DNA from 4 places in the Paenibacillus sp. FSL H8-0260 genome. Region 4 is predicted to be linked to each of the others. Evidence: riboswitches for the same ligand, from Rfam matches in the RefSeq annotation. Region 4 holds a riboswitch; each other region holds the start of a gene.
The links. Region 4 has a riboswitch for thiamine pyrophosphate ahead of MHI51_RS09890 (thiamine phosphate synthase). Riboswitches for the same ligand answer to the same signal wherever they lie in the genome.

Region 1 (4,240 bases), 3.0 Mb from region 4:
AATTTCTGCATTATGGAGCAGCAGTCGGGCCCGGGTGGCTGGGTGAACCGGATGGATATGCCTTCTCCAAAGCCCGGGCAGATGCGGTTATGGACTTATCAGTCGATCGCTCATGGAGCAGATATGGTGTTATATTTCCGCTGGCGGACAGCTACGATGGGCAATGAAATTTATTGGCATGGAATCAATGACTATCATAATCAGCCTAACCGGAGAGTGCGGGAAGCGGGGCAGATCGGTCAGGAGCTGGCAGCAGCAGGTCATGCGTTTGTCGGTACTCGTAATCAGGCTAACATTGCTATTGTTCGTGATTATGACAATGAGTGGGATGGAGAATACGATGTTTGGCATGGCCCGTTTATGTGGAAGAGCAATAAGGAGTGGTACAAGGCGCTTCAGCGGAAGCATATCCCGAATGACGTACTCTATTTACGCAAAAAAACAACGCTGGAGGAGCTTGCAAGGTACGACGTGCTTATCTATCCTCACCCAGCGATTATGACAGATGAGACAGCAGCACTGCTGGATGAATATGTTCAGCAAGGCGGCAAACTGATCTTCGGCTGTAGAACCGGCTATAAGGATGAGCGCGGACAATGTTATATGCGTCCTTTCCCAGGTGCTGCTAAGGATCTATGCGGGATCACAGTTGAAGAATTCACAATGGTTAAGGGCAGTCGTCAGCCAACAACAATTAGCTGGTCGGGCGTGACCGAAGTCGTTACAGGAGCAGATGACTTTAATGATATTCTCAAAATAGAGGAAGCTTCGGTTGAAGTGATGGCGGTTTACGCCTCTGATTATTATGCGGGAAAACCGGCGGTAACTAGAAATCGTCGCGGCAAGGGTGAGGTTTGGTATTACGGAGCCGTATTTAATGAACAGGCAGCGGCTGAGATCATAAATTTAATTGATCTACAATCGCCAGCAGATTGGCTGGAGCTCCCAGAAGAGGTAGAGCTGCAAGTCCGTACCGGAGCTTCTTCCAGTTATGCTTTTTTGCTTAATTATAGTGAGACTCCTGTCACGATCCATCTTCATGAGACCAAAACAGATTTACTGAGCGGCACAACATTGTCGGGCGAGGTGCTTCTGGAAGGATTTGGGGTATTGGTGTTAAACTAACGTATACATTGATCTCACATTTGAGTAGATTTGGATAATTCTCTCTTTTCGGTTATACTTTGAAGTAGCAATTATATAGTCACGGGAGCTTGGTGGAACCAGGCTGAGAGGATAGTTATAACTATCGACCGTCAAACCTGATCTGGATAATGCCAGCGGAGGAAATGGAGCTCTATTTCTATTTGTCTACTCTAAGGCCGCATCTTATACAGATGTGGCCTTTTCTATGTGTGGGGAGTAGACCGTCTCCGCTTGATCAAATCACCTTATAGGAGGAATTGAGATGACAAGCGAATTGAACAACGATCCAATCAATCTATCAGCTTTTCCAGCAAGTCAAAAAGTGTATGTAAAGGGTTCACGGCCTGATATTCAGGTGCCTATGCGGGAGATCTCACTTAGTCCAACTGCGGGCATAGACGGCGAAGAGGAGAATGCTCCAATTCATGTCTATGACACAAGCGGGGCTTATACGGATGCTAATATTCATACTGATATTCGTCAGGGGTTAGAGCCCAATCGTCTAAGCTGGATTGAGGAACGAGGGGATGCGGAAGCGTACGAAGGAAGAACCGTGAAGCCTGAAGATAACGGGAATGCAACGGGAAAAGCTGTGGCGGAAGTGTTTCCAGCGCTCCATAGAAAACCTTTGCGAGCGAAAAAGGGGCGTAATGTCTCTCAAATGCATTATGCACGCAAAGGGATTATTACTTCGGAAATGGAATACGTTGCGATTCGTGAGAATGTGACACCGGAATTTGTAAGAGATGAAGTAGCCCGCGGCCGCGCCATCATTCCAGCGAATATCAATCATCCAGAGAGTGAACCAATGATTATTGGACGCAATTTTTTAGTGAAGATCAATGCCAATATAGGAAATTCCGCAGTATCCTCATCCATAGAAGAAGAGGTAGAGAAGATGAGATGGGCCACCCGCTGGGGTGCAGATAATATAATGGATCTCTCCACAGGTAAAAACATCCATACGACACGCGAGTGGATCATCCGTAATTTTCCTGTTCCTATTGGAACGGTGCCTATCTATCAAGCGTTGGAAAAAGTGAATGGGAAAGCGGAAGATTTAACATGGGAAGTGTACCGTGATACGCTCATTGAGCAAGCGGAGCAAGGGGTTGATTATTTTACCATTCATGCGGGGGTTCTGCTTCGTTATATCCCGTTGACGGTACAACGTATGACAGGCATTGTTTCAAGAGGTGGCTCCATCATGGCGGCATGGTGTCTTGCGCATCATCAAGAGAACTTTTTATATACACATTTTGAAGAGATATGTGAAATCATGAAGCTGTACGATGTTTCTTTTTCCCTAGGCGATGGATTACGTCCGGGTTCGATTGCTGATGCGAATGATGAAGCACAATTTGCCGAGTTAGAGACGTTAGGTGAATTAACAGCTATAGCTTGGAGTCATGATGTACAGGTGATGGTAGAGGGTCCAGGACATGTGCCGATGCACTTGATTAAAGAGAATATGGATAAGCAACTTGAAACTTGTAACGAAGCCCCTTTTTATACATTAGGTCCACTGACTACAGATATTGCGCCTGGTTATGATCATATTACCTCTGCTATAGGTGCAGCGATGATTGGTTGGTTCGGTACAGCTATGTTATGTTACGTAACTCCGAAGGAACATCTTGGCCTGCCTAATAAGGAAGATGTACGTATAGGGGTCATTACTTATAAAATAGCGGCTCATGCCGCAGATTTGGCGAAAGGGCATAAAGGAGCACAAGACCGGGATAATGCTCTTTCGAAAGCCCGTTTTGAATTTCGTTGGCGTGATCAATTTCATTTATCGTTAGATCCTGAGCGAGCGCTCGAATATCATGATGAGACATTGCCTGCGGAAGGCGCTAAAACAGCTCATTTCTGTTCCATGTGCGGGCCGAAATTTTGCAGTATGAAGATCTCTCATAATATCCGGAATACGACGAGAATTGAATCAGGAATGCAAGAGAAGGCGCAAGAGTTTCTCCAAGGCGGGAGCCTCATTTATAGATAACTTTTTCTGCTAAAAAGAAATATCTAAAAGAAGTCGTCATTGGCGGCTTCTTCTTTTATACTTTGAATAGATAGGAGTTGATGAAATGGAAGCGATTCGTTCAGAGGAAGCCATTTTAGAGGATTTAAGTAATAGTTTCTATCATTTTTTTGGATTGAAAGTCCTTCATGCTACCCCAATAAAACGTGGCTGGTTAAATCTTAAATGGAAAATCATAACGGATTCAGGACCATTTCTACTTAAACAATACAACAAAAAAAGATATAAATTGTATAACCCAGAAGAGCTGAACTTTGCTTTTTCTCAACAGAAAAGATTGTATCTACAGGGGCTCCCATGTCCCGGATTGTTGGCTTATAACCATAAAGTTTTATTGGAATCAGATATGGGAGAGACGTTTATGGTTATGGAATATTGTGAAGGGCGTGTCATAGAGCCGGGCAAAATTAACATCCTTCAAATGTTTGATTTGGGTCGTGCCACAGGTAAAATGCATCGTTTATTAAATGATGGGACCCTTAGTTTGAAAAGAACCCCACAATTTATTCCCCAAAGCCCTGAGGAACGTTTAGAACATTGGAATGTACTCCTACAACAATCAAAGGAAATGGGCAAAACTTCACTCATCACTGACCTAGAGATACAACTGAGAGCGACTGAAGAAATAGATCCGGAAATATTCGAAGGACTTGTAGCTGGATGGGCACATCGTGATTTATGGGTTGATAATCTTTTATTTCAAGATAGCCAATTGTCTGCAATTCTAGATTTTGATCGGTTCAAATATGATTATCCGCAGCTTGATGTAGCGCGAGCAGTGATGTCATGTGCTTTAGATGAAGATTTAGATGGAGCACTAGCTTCAGCATTTATTGACGGATATCGTGAGGAACGAACGGTGGAGCAGGGGTATTTAACAAAATCATTGCAGTTGTTGTGGTATATGGAAAGCCCGTGGTGGATTAATGCCGCGATGGACAAACATAGTGTACCTCCAAAACGTTTTGCAAAAGAAATGAATTGGCTGGCTAAGAACCTGAACAATTTACCTGCTATCTTAGGGAACTTATAGTGAAAACGATTGAATTA
Region 2 (4,240 bases), 690 kb from region 4:
ACAGAAATAAGTCCTCGTTGTGGTGATTTTAAATGATTCATTGGTTAGATCCTCTTTTCTTTAAAAATAATTGTTCGAGTAAAGCTATCGCCAGAAAAAGCACAACACCAAGCGCGGACAGCAGAAATACAGCCGCGAACATTTCATCGCTCTGCATATTTCCGGCCGTTCTGCGGCTGAAGTAACCGAGTCCTTTACTGCCGCCGAGCCATTCCCCGATAGTAGCTCCGATGACGCAGTATACAATGGATAGCTTTAAGCCAGAGAAAAAAGCAGGCAACGCCAGTGGAATTTGGGTTTTGACAAGCAGCTGCCAGCGGTTTGCACCAAATGTTAATAATAAGTCCTTGTAAGTCTGGCCACTTGTACGAAGTCCATCATATGTACTCACTACGACTGGAAAAAAAGCCGTTAAAAACACCACAGCCACTTTGCTCCACAGCGAATATCCGAACCACATAATAAAAATGGGGGATAGCGCAATTAATGGGACCGTCTGGCTAATGATAAGGAAGGGATAGATGGCCTTTTCTACGGGGCGAAACAGGAACATTCCAATGCCCAGCAATACACCACAAACCACAGAAAGGACAAAACCTACCAGTATCTCCTGCAACGTCGCTAATAAATGTTGTCCGAATAACAATTGCCTGTGCTCGATCAATGCGATGCCAATAGATGAAGGTGCAGGGAGAATAAAGGCTGGAATCAAGTGAAGGCGAACAGCTGACTCCCAGATTACAAGAATGAGCAGTACCAGAAGAAGGAAGGGACCATAGTTGTCTAGATGTTTTTTAATAGGTATAGGTTGCATGCAATCTTCGCTCCAACTCTGCCCGTAGTGCTATAAACCGGGGTTCATAGTTCATCTTATAATGTCTTGGTTTTGGTAGATCGACAATGATCTCCTGTAATTCGCTGTGCGCACCGCCAGATAATAAATAAATCCGGTCACTGAGCAATAGTGCTTCTTCCAGATCATGAGTGATGAGCATAATCGTCTGATTCAGTTCACCCCATAACTCCAACAGCCAACGGTGTATCTCACGTTTGGTCATGGCATCGAGAGCGCCAAAGGGCTCATCCAGCAGCATAAGACCACTTCCGCCTCCAGCCACTAAGGTGCGCAGAAATGCTACTCGCTGTTTCATACCTCCCGAAAGTTCATGGGGATAAGCCTTCTCTACATCTGTTAAGCCGAAGCGGGCCAACATTTCCCGAATCTGAGTGATCGTTTTCTGTTTACTAAATCTGGGCTTGATCTCCCAGGGCAAAAGGCAGTTGTCGAGCACTGTTCTCCAAGGCAGCAATAAATCCTGCTGAGGCATATAAGCGATCTGACCTAAACGACTAGCGGTTGAGGGGAGCGTAGGGAGTTTTATTTTTCCATGAGTAGGTTCGAGTAAACCGGCAACCGTTTTGAAAAATGTGCTTTTCCCGCATCCGCTAGCACCTACTACGGAGACGAATTCCCCTTGCCTGATATCCATGGATAGATTTGCGAATACAGGGGGTTGTTCAGTTTCCGGAAAAGAGTAGGTTAGGCCTTGCATAGATAAAATGGTCGTGATGATCTAACCTCCTAATATTTTTGTGGAGCGTCTAAACAAATAAAGACCCATCCATTTCCAGAGGAAATGAATGGGTCAAAAAGTTCATTCTGCATAATAACACTTAACATGCTTGATGAAAATTCTGCTCCACTTCCCTCCGCTGGTATGATCCAGATCAGGTTCCAAGGGTCCGGAGCTTGAAGCTCCGTCTCAGTCGGCCGACTCCCCTAGTGAAATAACAGGTCCATATTAATTTGTTTATAAATATACCATATCTTTCTGAGAAGTAAAGAGAGAAAGAAGTGAAGGATTAATCCAAGATTGGGTAAGATATAAGTAGAAATCTAGTTAATATTACAATTCCGATGTATATTATCGGAAAAAAGCATTGACGATCATGTGATGGCAGTGTACTATTCAATTTACCGGAAAAAAACCGGATAGAGAGAGGGGATTTAATAATGAAAAAATGGAGTCTAACTATTATATTGGCGTTAACCGTGGTTCTTGTAGCGGCTTGCGGCAATAATTCGAATACCAATACGGCTGCTGAACCAACAGCTGGAACGAATGGTGGAGCAGCATCTTCAGCGCAAAACAGTTTGGAGGCTGTGAAGGCCAGCGGCAAATTGCGGATAGGTACAGAAGGGACTTATGCACCTTTTACTTATCATGACACTGCGGGGAAATTGACGGGTTTTGACGTGGAAATTGCCGAAGAAGTAGCCAAACGTTTAGGTGTTGAAGCTGAATTTTTTGAAACTCAGTGGGATGGTATTTTTGCTGGGATGGATGCGAAACGGTTTGATGTCATTTTTAATGAAGTTTCCATTAACGAAGATCGCAAAGTGAAATATGATTTCTCTGAACCCTATATTGTATCCAAGGCAGTATTGATCGTGAGCGAAAACAATGAGGATATTAAGACCTTTGCTGATCTAAAAGGTAAAAAAGCCGGACAATCCCTGACCAGTAACTTATCCGACATCGCTCGTGAGAACGGTGCTGAAATCGTAGCTACGGACGGTTTCAATCAAGCGATGGATCTGCTGACTTCGGGACGTATTGATGCAACTGTGAATGATGGCTTGTCTTATCTGGATCTGAAAAAACAAAAACCAGATGCAAAAATTAAAGTGGTTGATGAGATTCCTGAAGGCTCACAAAGTGCTGCGGTATTCCTGAAAGGCAATGATGAGCTGGTGAATGCGGTCAGTGATGCGATTAAAGAGATGAAAAGTGATGGAACGTACTTGAAAATTTCCGAGAAATACTTTGGAGCTGACGTTTCGAAATAATACAAGGCTAGCAAGGCTAATTAAGCCTAGAAGCTAAAAAGGATGTCTGAATAATGGATGACCGCAAAATACAAATTTTCTTAGATACACTGCTACCCCTGCTTAAAGCCGGGGTGGCTTTTACCATTCCGTTGGCGCTACTTTCCTTTGTGCTTGGATTGATTTTGGCGATCCTAACCGCGTTGGCACGTCTTTCACCGTGGGTAATTCCGAAGCTAATCGCCCGTTTTTATGTATGGGTCATTCGGGGAACCCCGTTGTTAGTGCAGCTATTTATTATATTTTATGGTTTGCCGGCTGTTGGTATTGTACTCGACCCTTTCATTGCCGCCACCATTGGATTTACCCTTAGCGTAGGGGCTTATTCATCGGAAATCGTACGCGCTGCTATCCTGTCGATACATAAAGGCCAGTGGGAAGCTGCCTTCTCAGTCGGGATGACTCGCGGGCAGGCTCTGCGCCGCGTAATTCTGCCACAAGCTGCACGCGTTTCTGTACCGCCGTTATCCAATTCTTTTATTAGCTTGGTCAAAGATACATCGCTTGCAGCGATCATCACCTATACGGAGATGTTTAGAACTGCTCAGCAGGTAGCCTCTACCACTTATGAGCCTCTGCTGGTATACTCCGAAGCAGGATTGTTTTATTTAGTGTTCTGTTCTGTGCTGTCGGCGCTGCAAAATTACTTGGAGAAACGACTCGATCGTTACTCTGCGACCTAAAGGAGAGATACTTGTGATTGAAATCATTAATTTGCATAAATCCTTCGGCGCACTCCAAGTGTTAAAGGGTATTGATCTGAAAATGGAGCATGGAAAGGTACTTGTCATTATTGGGCCATCCGGCTCCGGAAAAACTACACTGCTGCGCTGTTTTAATCTGTTGGAAATCCCGGATCAAGGCAGCCTGTCACTCGGGGATATCACCATCAATTTTACAGATCATAAGAAAATTTCTCAGAATTCCGTATTGGCTCTTCGACAGAAAACAGGGATGGTCTTTCAATCGTATAATTTATTTCCGCATATGACTGCGCTAGGCAATGTGATGGAGGGACAGGTAACTGTCTTGAAACGAACCAAGGAAGAAGCGCGTAAGCGGGGCCTTCAACTGCTGGCTAAGGTGGGTTTGGCTGATAAAGCTGATAACTATCCACATCAGCTGTCAGGTGGACAGCAGCAGAGAGTGGCCATCGCCCGGGCTATGGCAGTAGATCCAGAAGTGCTGTTGTTTGATGAGCCCACTTCGGCGCTCGACCCCGAGCTGGTAGGGGAAGTGCTTAAGGTCATCAAACAATTAGCAGCAGAAGGTATGACTATGGTGATTGTGACCCACGAGATGAAATTTGCCGCCGATGTAGCGGACCGGATCATTTTGATGGATGGCGGT
Region 3 (4,240 bases), 1.7 Mb from region 4:
TGCTTTGCTACCTCTGTTTATGGGCTGGTCTATGGACCATTTAGAAGTGGCACAAACAGCCGGATTACTCGCCGCTTTTGCCGCCTTCTTGTTTCTGCTAAGCATTGCCGCATGGAGGTTCCAGTCCATGCAAGCGGTGAAAGGAAAGAGTTCCCGTATTTAGAACAGTATCAACGTTATCCTTTTAGGGTAATGTGATCTATAAGCATATTCTGAGCACAAGGATGGACGATGAATGAATGAGTCTTCAACTGAGCCTTTGTTACATACTGCGCTCATGCAGTTTATATTTCCCTTTTCTATAAAAAAGGGCGATTCTAAGCAGCTTATCCAGCAATTACAGGACGACGGCTTCACACGTTTTTTTCTGGATAATAAAGAGCTTGAAGCTGCCTATTACGGAGATGGCTACTGTGTTTCCCATGAACGAATGGAGCGCACCTATTTACCGTTTGCTGCACATGTCCTTTTTCCACGCAGGAAGGATGCCGACTCGTTTCGCCGTTTTTCCAGAGTAAATAATCTCGACTGCATTCTGGAGATTCCGCAGCAATCTATATTTTTCAAAATTCTCTCGACGGATATATTCATATGTCCTTTTCAGCTTGGATTCGTGACGATACGTGTCCAGCTGGAGGGGGATTCAATTCCCTTTAGTATTGCCCTAGAATTCGCGGATCGTTTCCGTGCGCTAGAGAATACCTTCATACAGGATGATTACACTTATATTCATTGCGGGGAACAGACCTATGAGATGGTAGAGGATTTTGTCTTCCGAAATTTGGTGGATGGACTGGAGCCATATCTGGATCAATCGGATATCAATGGGGCTTATTTCGAGACCCTTCCTTTTTTCGTAGATGAAAGAATGCAGGTGCAAGCTTTTTATGGCTTTCAGAATGAAGAAAGCTCTGATGAGATTAGTGTAAATCTGCGCTATCGTGCCTCACAGCTTGATGGAATTGATCTCAACGGAAAGCCCTATGCCAGTGCCAGCGATCCAGCGTATATTGCAAACTATTGTCATGAGCATTCCTATAATCGCTGGGGTCCAGACACGTATTATATGATGAATGAGCAGACTTTTTGCTGCATGACCCGCGCTGAACAGGAGATTGCTGTTAGTCTAGCCAACCAGATGTACGGGCAATATTATTACGGATTTTTACTCAATATTTTCCACAAAATCGTTCTGCTAAAGCTCGCCAATATGCACTCCCGACTTCGGATTAATCATGATTATGAGGAAATAGACAATCTAATCTACTCCATCAATAAGTTCTCGGCTAAGTTCTACTTCTTGGAGTTGATTTCCCAGTCGCAGGGCCGGGAGATATTTCTTCAGCTGCGTAAAGTATACGGAAACGATGCTTTGTTCGAGGAAGTGAAAGAAACCTTAAATGACCTGTTTCAGTATCAGGATAAGTTTCAGTCCAAGCGACGGGATAATCTGCTGATGATTCTCACTGTATTTACGGTAGTAAGCGGGATTTACGGCATGAATCAGGTCATTGACGATTTGGATGGAAAGATTCAATGGAGTAAAATGATTGGTTATTCTCCCTTTGAATTTCTTGCCCTCTTCGTGATCATGAGCGGGATTCTGATCAGCGTTGTCCTCACGCTAGGGGCGCTGGTTAGTGAGCTTAAACGGCGTCACCGCAAGAAATATAAAGATCTAGACTAGCAAAAAAGAAACTACTGGATTGGAAAAATTCAGGAGTGCACTACTAGACATTCCGAGTACAGCCGTCTATAATACACCGTATGCGAGAAATATAAGATATAAAGTATGGGTACAAAACTTATGCTTACTTATATTGCACATAGAAATACCCGTTAACTTCATAGAACCAGGGGTGCTGGAATTGGCCGGCTGAGATTGTATCCCACAAGATACTGACCCTTATACCTGATCTGGATAATGCCAGCGTAGGAATCGCCAATTGGTTCTGGTCCCTGTGACCTTAACTAACCTTGCGCCAAGCCAGCGTCCCGATCACTCGGGGCGCTTTTTTTGTAAGATCACTAAAAGATGTAGAAAAACGTACATACTACACTTTACGGGTTCATGTTGTGAAGACGGGATTCTTGTAACCTTAAAGGAGAGAAGAAGACATGCACCTCAAAAAAGCACTTACGTTGTGCCTCACCTGTGTACTCATTCTTGCCATTGCCGGATGCGGCAGCAACAATGGGAATACAGCCGGAAACAAAGCAAATGCTACTGATCCAACTGCTGCGGCTGGGACGGATGCTCCAAAAGAGCTCACCAAAGTTAAAGTCGCACTCGACTGGACACCGAACACGAATCATACCGGTCTATACGTAGCTAAGGATCTTGGTTACTACGCTGAAGAAGGTCTGGATGTCGAAATCGTTCAGCCAGGCGCAGCGGGTTCTGATACTATGGTTACCTCTGGCGAAGCCGCTTTTGGCATCAGCGCCCAAGAAGGATTAACGCTAGCCCGTCTACAAGGCGTGCCCCTTGTCTCGATAGCAGCTATTATTCAGCATAATACGTCGGGATTCGCCGCTCCAGTAGATCGCAATATTAAATCACCAAAGGATTTCGAAGGTAAAACCTACGGAGGCTGGGGCTCACCGGCCGAAGAAGCAGCCATGAAAGCCATCATGGATCCTGAAGGTGGCGATGTAAAAAAGGTGAAGCTGATCAGTATCGGTGAAGCTGATTATTTTACCGCCGTCAAACGTGACATTGATTTCGCCTGGATTTTCTACGCTTGGACTGGTGTTGAGGCTGAGTTGCGTGGCGAGCCATTGGATATGCTGTACTTAAAGGATTATGCGCCGCAGCTCGATTATTACACGCCTGTGCTGACGACGAGTGAGAAGCAAATTGCAGATCATCCTGATCTGGTGAAGGCCTTCATGAAAGCCACATCAAAAGGTTATCAATATGCCATTGATCATCCGGAAGAGGCTGCCGGTATGTTATCGAAGGCCGTTCCTGACCTGGACGCCGACCTTGTCCTAGCTAGCCAAAAATGGCTTAGCCCAAAATACAAGGACGATGCTGCCCGCTGGGGCGAGCAAAAAACCGAGGTCTGGCAGAATTATGGCGACTGGATGTACGATCTGAAGTTGCTGGATAAACCGCTGGATGCTGCTAGTGCATTCAGTAATGATTTTTTACCGGCGGAGTAAACAACAATTGTAATGAATTACTTCGTTATCAAAGTTGGCTTTTTGAACTTACCTTATAAAATGAGAGGATTGATTATTGTGGCTAACACCCTACTAAGCATTCAAGTAATTCCAAAAACTCCGAACAATGAGGATTCCATCCCATACGTAGATAAAGCGATTGAGGTCATTCAGAAATCCGGTGTTAAACATCAAGTGAATCCACTGGAAACCACAATGGAAGGTGAGCTTAGCGAGCTGCTGGAGGTTGTGCGTCAGATGCAGGAGGCGTTGATCGAAGCAGGCAGTCCAAGCGTAATTTCGCAGATCAAAATCGCTCATAATCCTAACGGAATCAGCATGGATAAATTGACGGAGAAATATCGGCCGTGAGATCGACCTGGAAGCTAATATGGCCGCCCCTTGTGGCGGTCGTCTTCTTTTTAACCGTATGGCAGCTATCTGTATCTGTATTTCATATTGAATCCTGGATTCTGCCGAGTCCTGCTGATATTGCCCGTGAATCCACCAGTAACGCTTCTGGTCTTTGGGCTCATACGATGGCTACGCTGCGGCTCACTTTAATTGGTTTTCCCATTGGTACGGGGGTAGGCCTGATCGTTGCTTTGCTTTTGCATCTTTTGCCTTGGGCTAGACGGGCTTTTTATCCACTTATTATTCTGAGTCAAAATGTTCCCTCCATCGCGCTCGGACCCCTGCTCATTATCTGGTTCGGCTTTGGTCTTTTGCCCAAAATCGTGCTGATTACACTAGTATGTTTCTTCCCGGTAGCTGTCGCTGCGATGGGCGGTCTGGCCCAAAGTGATCAGGTCATGATGAATTATATGAAAATGGCTGGCGCAAGCAAGTGGCAAATCTTCACCAAGCTGGAGCTGCCCTCTTCTATCCCGGCACTATTTTCCGGCGTAAAAATATCTGCTACTTATGCGGTTATGGGCGCCGTGGTCGCTGAATGGATTGGCGCGGATAAAGGTATTGGCTATTATATGCTTCTGCAGAAATCCGCATATCGTACGGATCGGATGTTTGTCGCTATTGTTATTATTGTACTTTTAAGTCTTGTACTCTTTGC
Region 4 (4,240 bases):
TTAAATTCCCCTAAGTAAGGCCGAAACCGTGGAGGTGACAGACTGATCTCGCAATCTGGATACCGATCCTGCAAATAGCGGGCATGCATGGCACTTTGGAATGCCTCTTGCCGCCAATCATACATCCCGAGCAACGTACCAATATTCACAGAACGAAAACCTGCCTGACAGCCGCGTTCAGGTGCATCCAGGCGATTCCGGTAGTTTCTTTTAGGCCCTTTAACATGCAGCTTTCTGTAAGTCTCCTGGTGGTACACCTCTTGGTATAGTGTTAATCCATCCACCCCTGCTTGAAGAAGCTCTTTATATTCTGCAGTTGATAGAGGATTTATCTCAATACTGACAGAGGAAAAAAATTCCCTGAGTACATCTACGCAATCCTTAATATATGAGACAGGATTCTCCCGGCGCGATTCACCAGTCAAAATGAGGATATGCCGCAGACCTGTAGCTGCAATCTTCTCAGCCTCCCTGCGAACCTCCTCCAAGGACAGCTTTTTGCGCGGAAAATCATAAATGGAGCTGAAGCTGCAGTAGGTACAATGATTCACACAAAAATCCGCAAGATACATCGGTGTGAACAGCTGCATCGAATAACCAAAATGTGCACGGGTCAGTCGCTGTGCAGCCAACGCCATCTCCTCTAGCAGCGGCGTTGCTGCCGGAGAGAGCAATGCCAGCAAATCATTTTCGTTCAGCTTGTCTTTTCCAAGCGCCCGCCTAACGTCATCCTCCCGGAACTCCTTCCACAGTTGCTCATAAGGATACTGCTCCAAGCGGGCCAGTGTGTCAAAAAAGTTCATGCTAATCCTCCCTCCTTTTCGTGACCTATCAAATTCAGTTCAAAAATCCAGTCAACGGTGACGAAGCAAAAGCAACTTCTTCTACAGGACCCAGTCCTGCCAAATAAGCTTTACGGCCAGCGGATATCGCCTCACGGAACGCTTCCGCCATGACGAGCGGATTACGTGCCGTTGCAATAGCCGTATTAAGCAGAACAGCAGCGGCCCCCATCTCCATTGCTTCCGCCGCTTCCGAGGGCTTGCCAATCCCGGCGTCTACAATAATCGGCAAATTCACTTCTTCAATAAGAATACGCACAAGCTCCTTGGTGCGCAGGCCGCGATTCGTTCCGATCGGCGCACCAAGCGGCATCACAGCAGCAGCACCGGCATCTCTCAGACGTAAAGCAGCCGAAAGGTCCGGACTCATATAAGGCAGTACTACAAAACCCTCCGCTGCTAAAATCTCTGTAGCTCGTATGGTCTCCAGATTATCTGGAAGCAGGTATTTCTGATCATTGATCACTTCGATCTTGACCCAGTTCCCCAGTCCCGCAGCTCTTGCTAATCTTGCAATACGGACTGCCTCTTCCGCTGTACGCGCTCCTGAGGTATTAGGCAGAAGAATCATGTGGCCGGGAATGTGGTTCATGATATTTTCTGCTCCACCTTGCGGGTCCACTCGGCGCAGCGCTACAGTAATCACCTGAGAACCAGAGCTTGCGATCACTTCGGGGATCAGCGTATTCCGGCTATATTTTCCGGTTCCGATAAATAATCTACTGGTTAATTCGATGCCGCCAATATGTAACGGGTCATGCATGAAATTACCTCCCTTTGGTTCGTATAAATTTCTCAAAATTCTATACCGCTCCATCTCAACCCCCACCAACAAAGTGCACCAGTTCCAAACGATCATCCTCGCTCAGAGCAGTACTTTCATAATTCTCCTTACTGACAATTTCTCCATTCAGCTCAATGATCATCAGACGACCCGACCACTCAGGAAGACTGATCAAATCAGCTATAGTTTGAATACCACCAGAACACTCTGCGGATTTCCCGTTAATCAACAGCTTCATTCTGAATCACCCCCTTCGCCCATGCTGTTACCTTCAGGCTATGAATGAACCGCCTTATGAATAGCTTTGGCGGCCTCATAAGGATCATCCGCTCCACAAATACCGGACATCACAGCAACTCCTGCCGCACCTTTCCTGATGATCTGCGCCGCATTAGCGGGGCTAATTCCGCCAATCGCAATTACAGGAATAGAGCTGGTCTTCACCGTTTCTGCAAGCAGCTCTAACCCACGTGCGGGCAGCCCTAACTTGCTATCCGAGGGAAATACATGACCAAACAAGCAATAATCAGCTCCCTGCTCTGAGGCATTCGCCGCTTCTTCCGGAGAATGAACCGATCTCCCCAGCCGAAGCTGAGGTGCAATTCGCCGGGCTGTAACCGGACTCAGACTGTGCCAAGCCAACTGAACCCCCGCGGCACCAGCTGCCAAGGCTACATCGGTCCGGTCGTTGATTATCAGTTTGGTAGCGGGCATACCGGCAGCCAACAGCTGCTGTGCCGCAGCGAGCAGTTCGCATGCAGGACATTGCTTATCTCTCAGGTGAATATAATCGACCCATGTCTGCACCGTGACAGCTAGTTCAACAAAATGTCTCAGCTGTAGCTTGCCGTCTGATATTAGATGGATCTCAGCTTGCAACATCACGATCTCCTCTCTCACTTCCCTGTAGGTCAGTAAAAAACAAAAAAACTGCCCCCGTAAGGAAGGCAGTCAGAATCTGTATATAGACGGTACTACAAATAGCCCGATAACAGAAATTCGTTCTCCACTTCCCTACGCTGGTCTTAACCAGATCAGGTTCAAAGGGTCCGGAAATCCATTCCGTCTCAGCCAATCGGCACCCCTAGTGACATAAATATACAATTTTAAAATGCTAACGTGGTTATAGTAACATATTTTTTTATTGAAATACACCCATTTATTCACATTAGCTGTTCTAATCTAACCGTTTACTACCTCGCCACCATTTACATGAATAACCTGTCCAGTCACATAACTGGAATCGTCAGAGGCCAGATATACATAGGCTGGTGCCAGCTCTTCTGGTTGTCCAGGCCGTTTCATAGGCTGTGTACCTCCAAACTCGCTAACCTGTTTTGCATCAAAGGTAGAGGGAATCAGCGGTGTCCAGATTGGACCTGGTGCAACACCGTTTACCCGTATGCCCTTCTCTGCCAGATTCGTGGACAAGGATCGTGTGAAGCTAAGAATAGCTCCTTTAGTTGATGAATAGTCCAGCAGCTGCGGGCTTCCGCGATAAGCGGTAATTGAAGTTGTATTTATAATTGTAGATCCTGCTTTTAAATGAGGCATAGCTGCTTTTGTTAAATAGAACATCGCAAATATATTCGTACGGAAAGTACGCTCAAGCTGCTCGGAAGTAATATCCTCGATCTTAGCTTGCGGATGTTGCTCTGCCGCGTTATTGATGAGAATATCAAGCTTTCCTAAGCCCTCCACCGTCTGTTTAATAAGATCCTTACAGAATTTCTCGTCACCGATATCACCTGGAATTAGGATACATTTGCGGCCTTCCTGCTCGACCTGACGTTTAGTTTCCTCTGCATCTGAGTGTTCATTAAGATATGAAATGACCACATCAGCGCCTTCTTTAGCAAAAAGCACAGCAACTGCACGCCCAATTCCGCTGTCTCCACCGGTAATTAACGCCGCCTTGTCTTGCAGTTTACCTGCTGCTTTATAATTTGCCGGCTCGTATTTGGGCAGCGGCGTCATTTCACTCTCAATCCCTGGCTGATGATGCTGCTCCTGTGGGGGTAAGGTTTTTGTAGCTTGTTTATTGTTGCCTGACATCTTCCCTATCTCCTCTCGTTAAGCAAATTGATAGTTAACTGATCGTCTTAGGATGGCACAACTATGCACGTTTATACGCTGGGTTTGTCATTTTCTTAAATCGCTTTACGAATCTTACTTACCACAATGAAAGTAGAAATAAACAACCGCGAGAGATACACTGCTGTAAGTGGAGAGGAATTCACTGCATACAAATAGACACAGCATCGCTGCTGTGCCTTGAATTGTTCACCCTGACTATTTTAGAGAAGAAACATGATTTTCTGCATTCACTTCATGTTCCAGCACCCACATAAAGTAAAGAGCTTTGGCCGCTTTCTCCCGGGTCACTATTGCTTTAGGTTCTAGTTCTGTCCCATTGACCATTTCGCCTCTGGTAATCCCCACTTCAGATCTAATGAGTCCTAATTCATATGCACTTTTCACTTTTGAAATTAAATAAGGAGAAATGTCCCCTGTATCAACAAGCTGCGTCCAGGATACAAGAGGATAGTACATCGCACCTCTAGCTCCTGGCTCCAGATTCGAATCATAGCCAGGAGCTCCTGGCACTACTGCT

Region 1: linked by a shared signal. The riboswitch ahead of thiC (phosphomethylpyrimidine synthase ThiC) and the one ahead of MHI51_RS09890 (thiamine phosphate synthase) in region 4 are both predicted to bind thiamine pyrophosphate.
Region 2: linked by a shared signal. The riboswitch ahead of MHI51_RS13030 (ABC transporter ATP-binding protein) and the one ahead of MHI51_RS09890 (thiamine phosphate synthase) in region 4 are both predicted to bind thiamine pyrophosphate.
Region 3: linked by a shared signal. The riboswitch ahead of MHI51_RS02305 (ABC transporter substrate-binding protein) and the one ahead of MHI51_RS09890 (thiamine phosphate synthase) in region 4 are both predicted to bind thiamine pyrophosphate.

The regions. Positions count from the first base shown of each region.
Region 1 covers NZ_CP150298.1:6,141,488-6,145,727, reverse strand. Annotated here, with positions in the region: gene MHI51_RS27210 (beta-galactosidase) at 1-1,125, shown strand, start outside; TPP riboswitch at 1,197-1,305, shown strand; gene thiC (phosphomethylpyrimidine synthase ThiC) at 1,409-3,151, shown strand; gene MHI51_RS27200 (phosphotransferase) at 3,237-4,223, shown strand.
Region 2 covers NZ_CP150298.1:2,952,366-2,956,605, forward strand. Annotated here, with positions in the region: gene MHI51_RS13020 (ABC transporter substrate-binding protein) at 1-41, opposite strand, end outside; gene MHI51_RS13025 (ABC transporter permease) at 38-814, opposite strand; gene MHI51_RS13030 (ABC transporter ATP-binding protein) at 795-1,490, opposite strand; TPP riboswitch at 1,689-1,792, opposite strand; gene MHI51_RS13035 (amino acid ABC transporter substrate-binding protein) at 2,015-2,851, shown strand; gene MHI51_RS13040 (amino acid ABC transporter permease) at 2,905-3,573, shown strand; gene MHI51_RS13045 (amino acid ABC transporter ATP-binding protein) at 3,587-4,240, shown strand, end outside.
Region 3 covers NZ_CP150298.1:518,977-523,216, reverse strand. Annotated here, with positions in the region: gene MHI51_RS02315 (MFS transporter) at 1-163, shown strand, start outside; gene MHI51_RS02310 (hypothetical protein) at 236-1,687, shown strand; TPP riboswitch at 1,846-1,956, shown strand; gene MHI51_RS02305 (ABC transporter substrate-binding protein) at 2,119-3,168, shown strand; gene MHI51_RS02300 (MTH1187 family thiamine-binding protein) at 3,247-3,540, shown strand; gene MHI51_RS02295 (ABC transporter permease) at 3,537-4,240, shown strand, end outside.
Region 4 covers NZ_CP150298.1:2,266,681-2,270,920, reverse strand. Annotated here, with positions in the region: gene thiH (2-iminoacetate synthase ThiH) at 1-803, opposite strand, end outside; gene MHI51_RS09900 (thiazole synthase) at 838-1,605, opposite strand; gene thiS (sulfur carrier protein ThiS) at 1,661-1,864, opposite strand; gene MHI51_RS09890 (thiamine phosphate synthase) at 1,903-2,508, opposite strand; TPP riboswitch at 2,621-2,722, opposite strand; gene MHI51_RS09885 (SDR family oxidoreductase) at 2,809-3,681, opposite strand; gene MHI51_RS09880 (GDSL-type esterase/lipase family protein) at 3,919-4,240, opposite strand, start outside.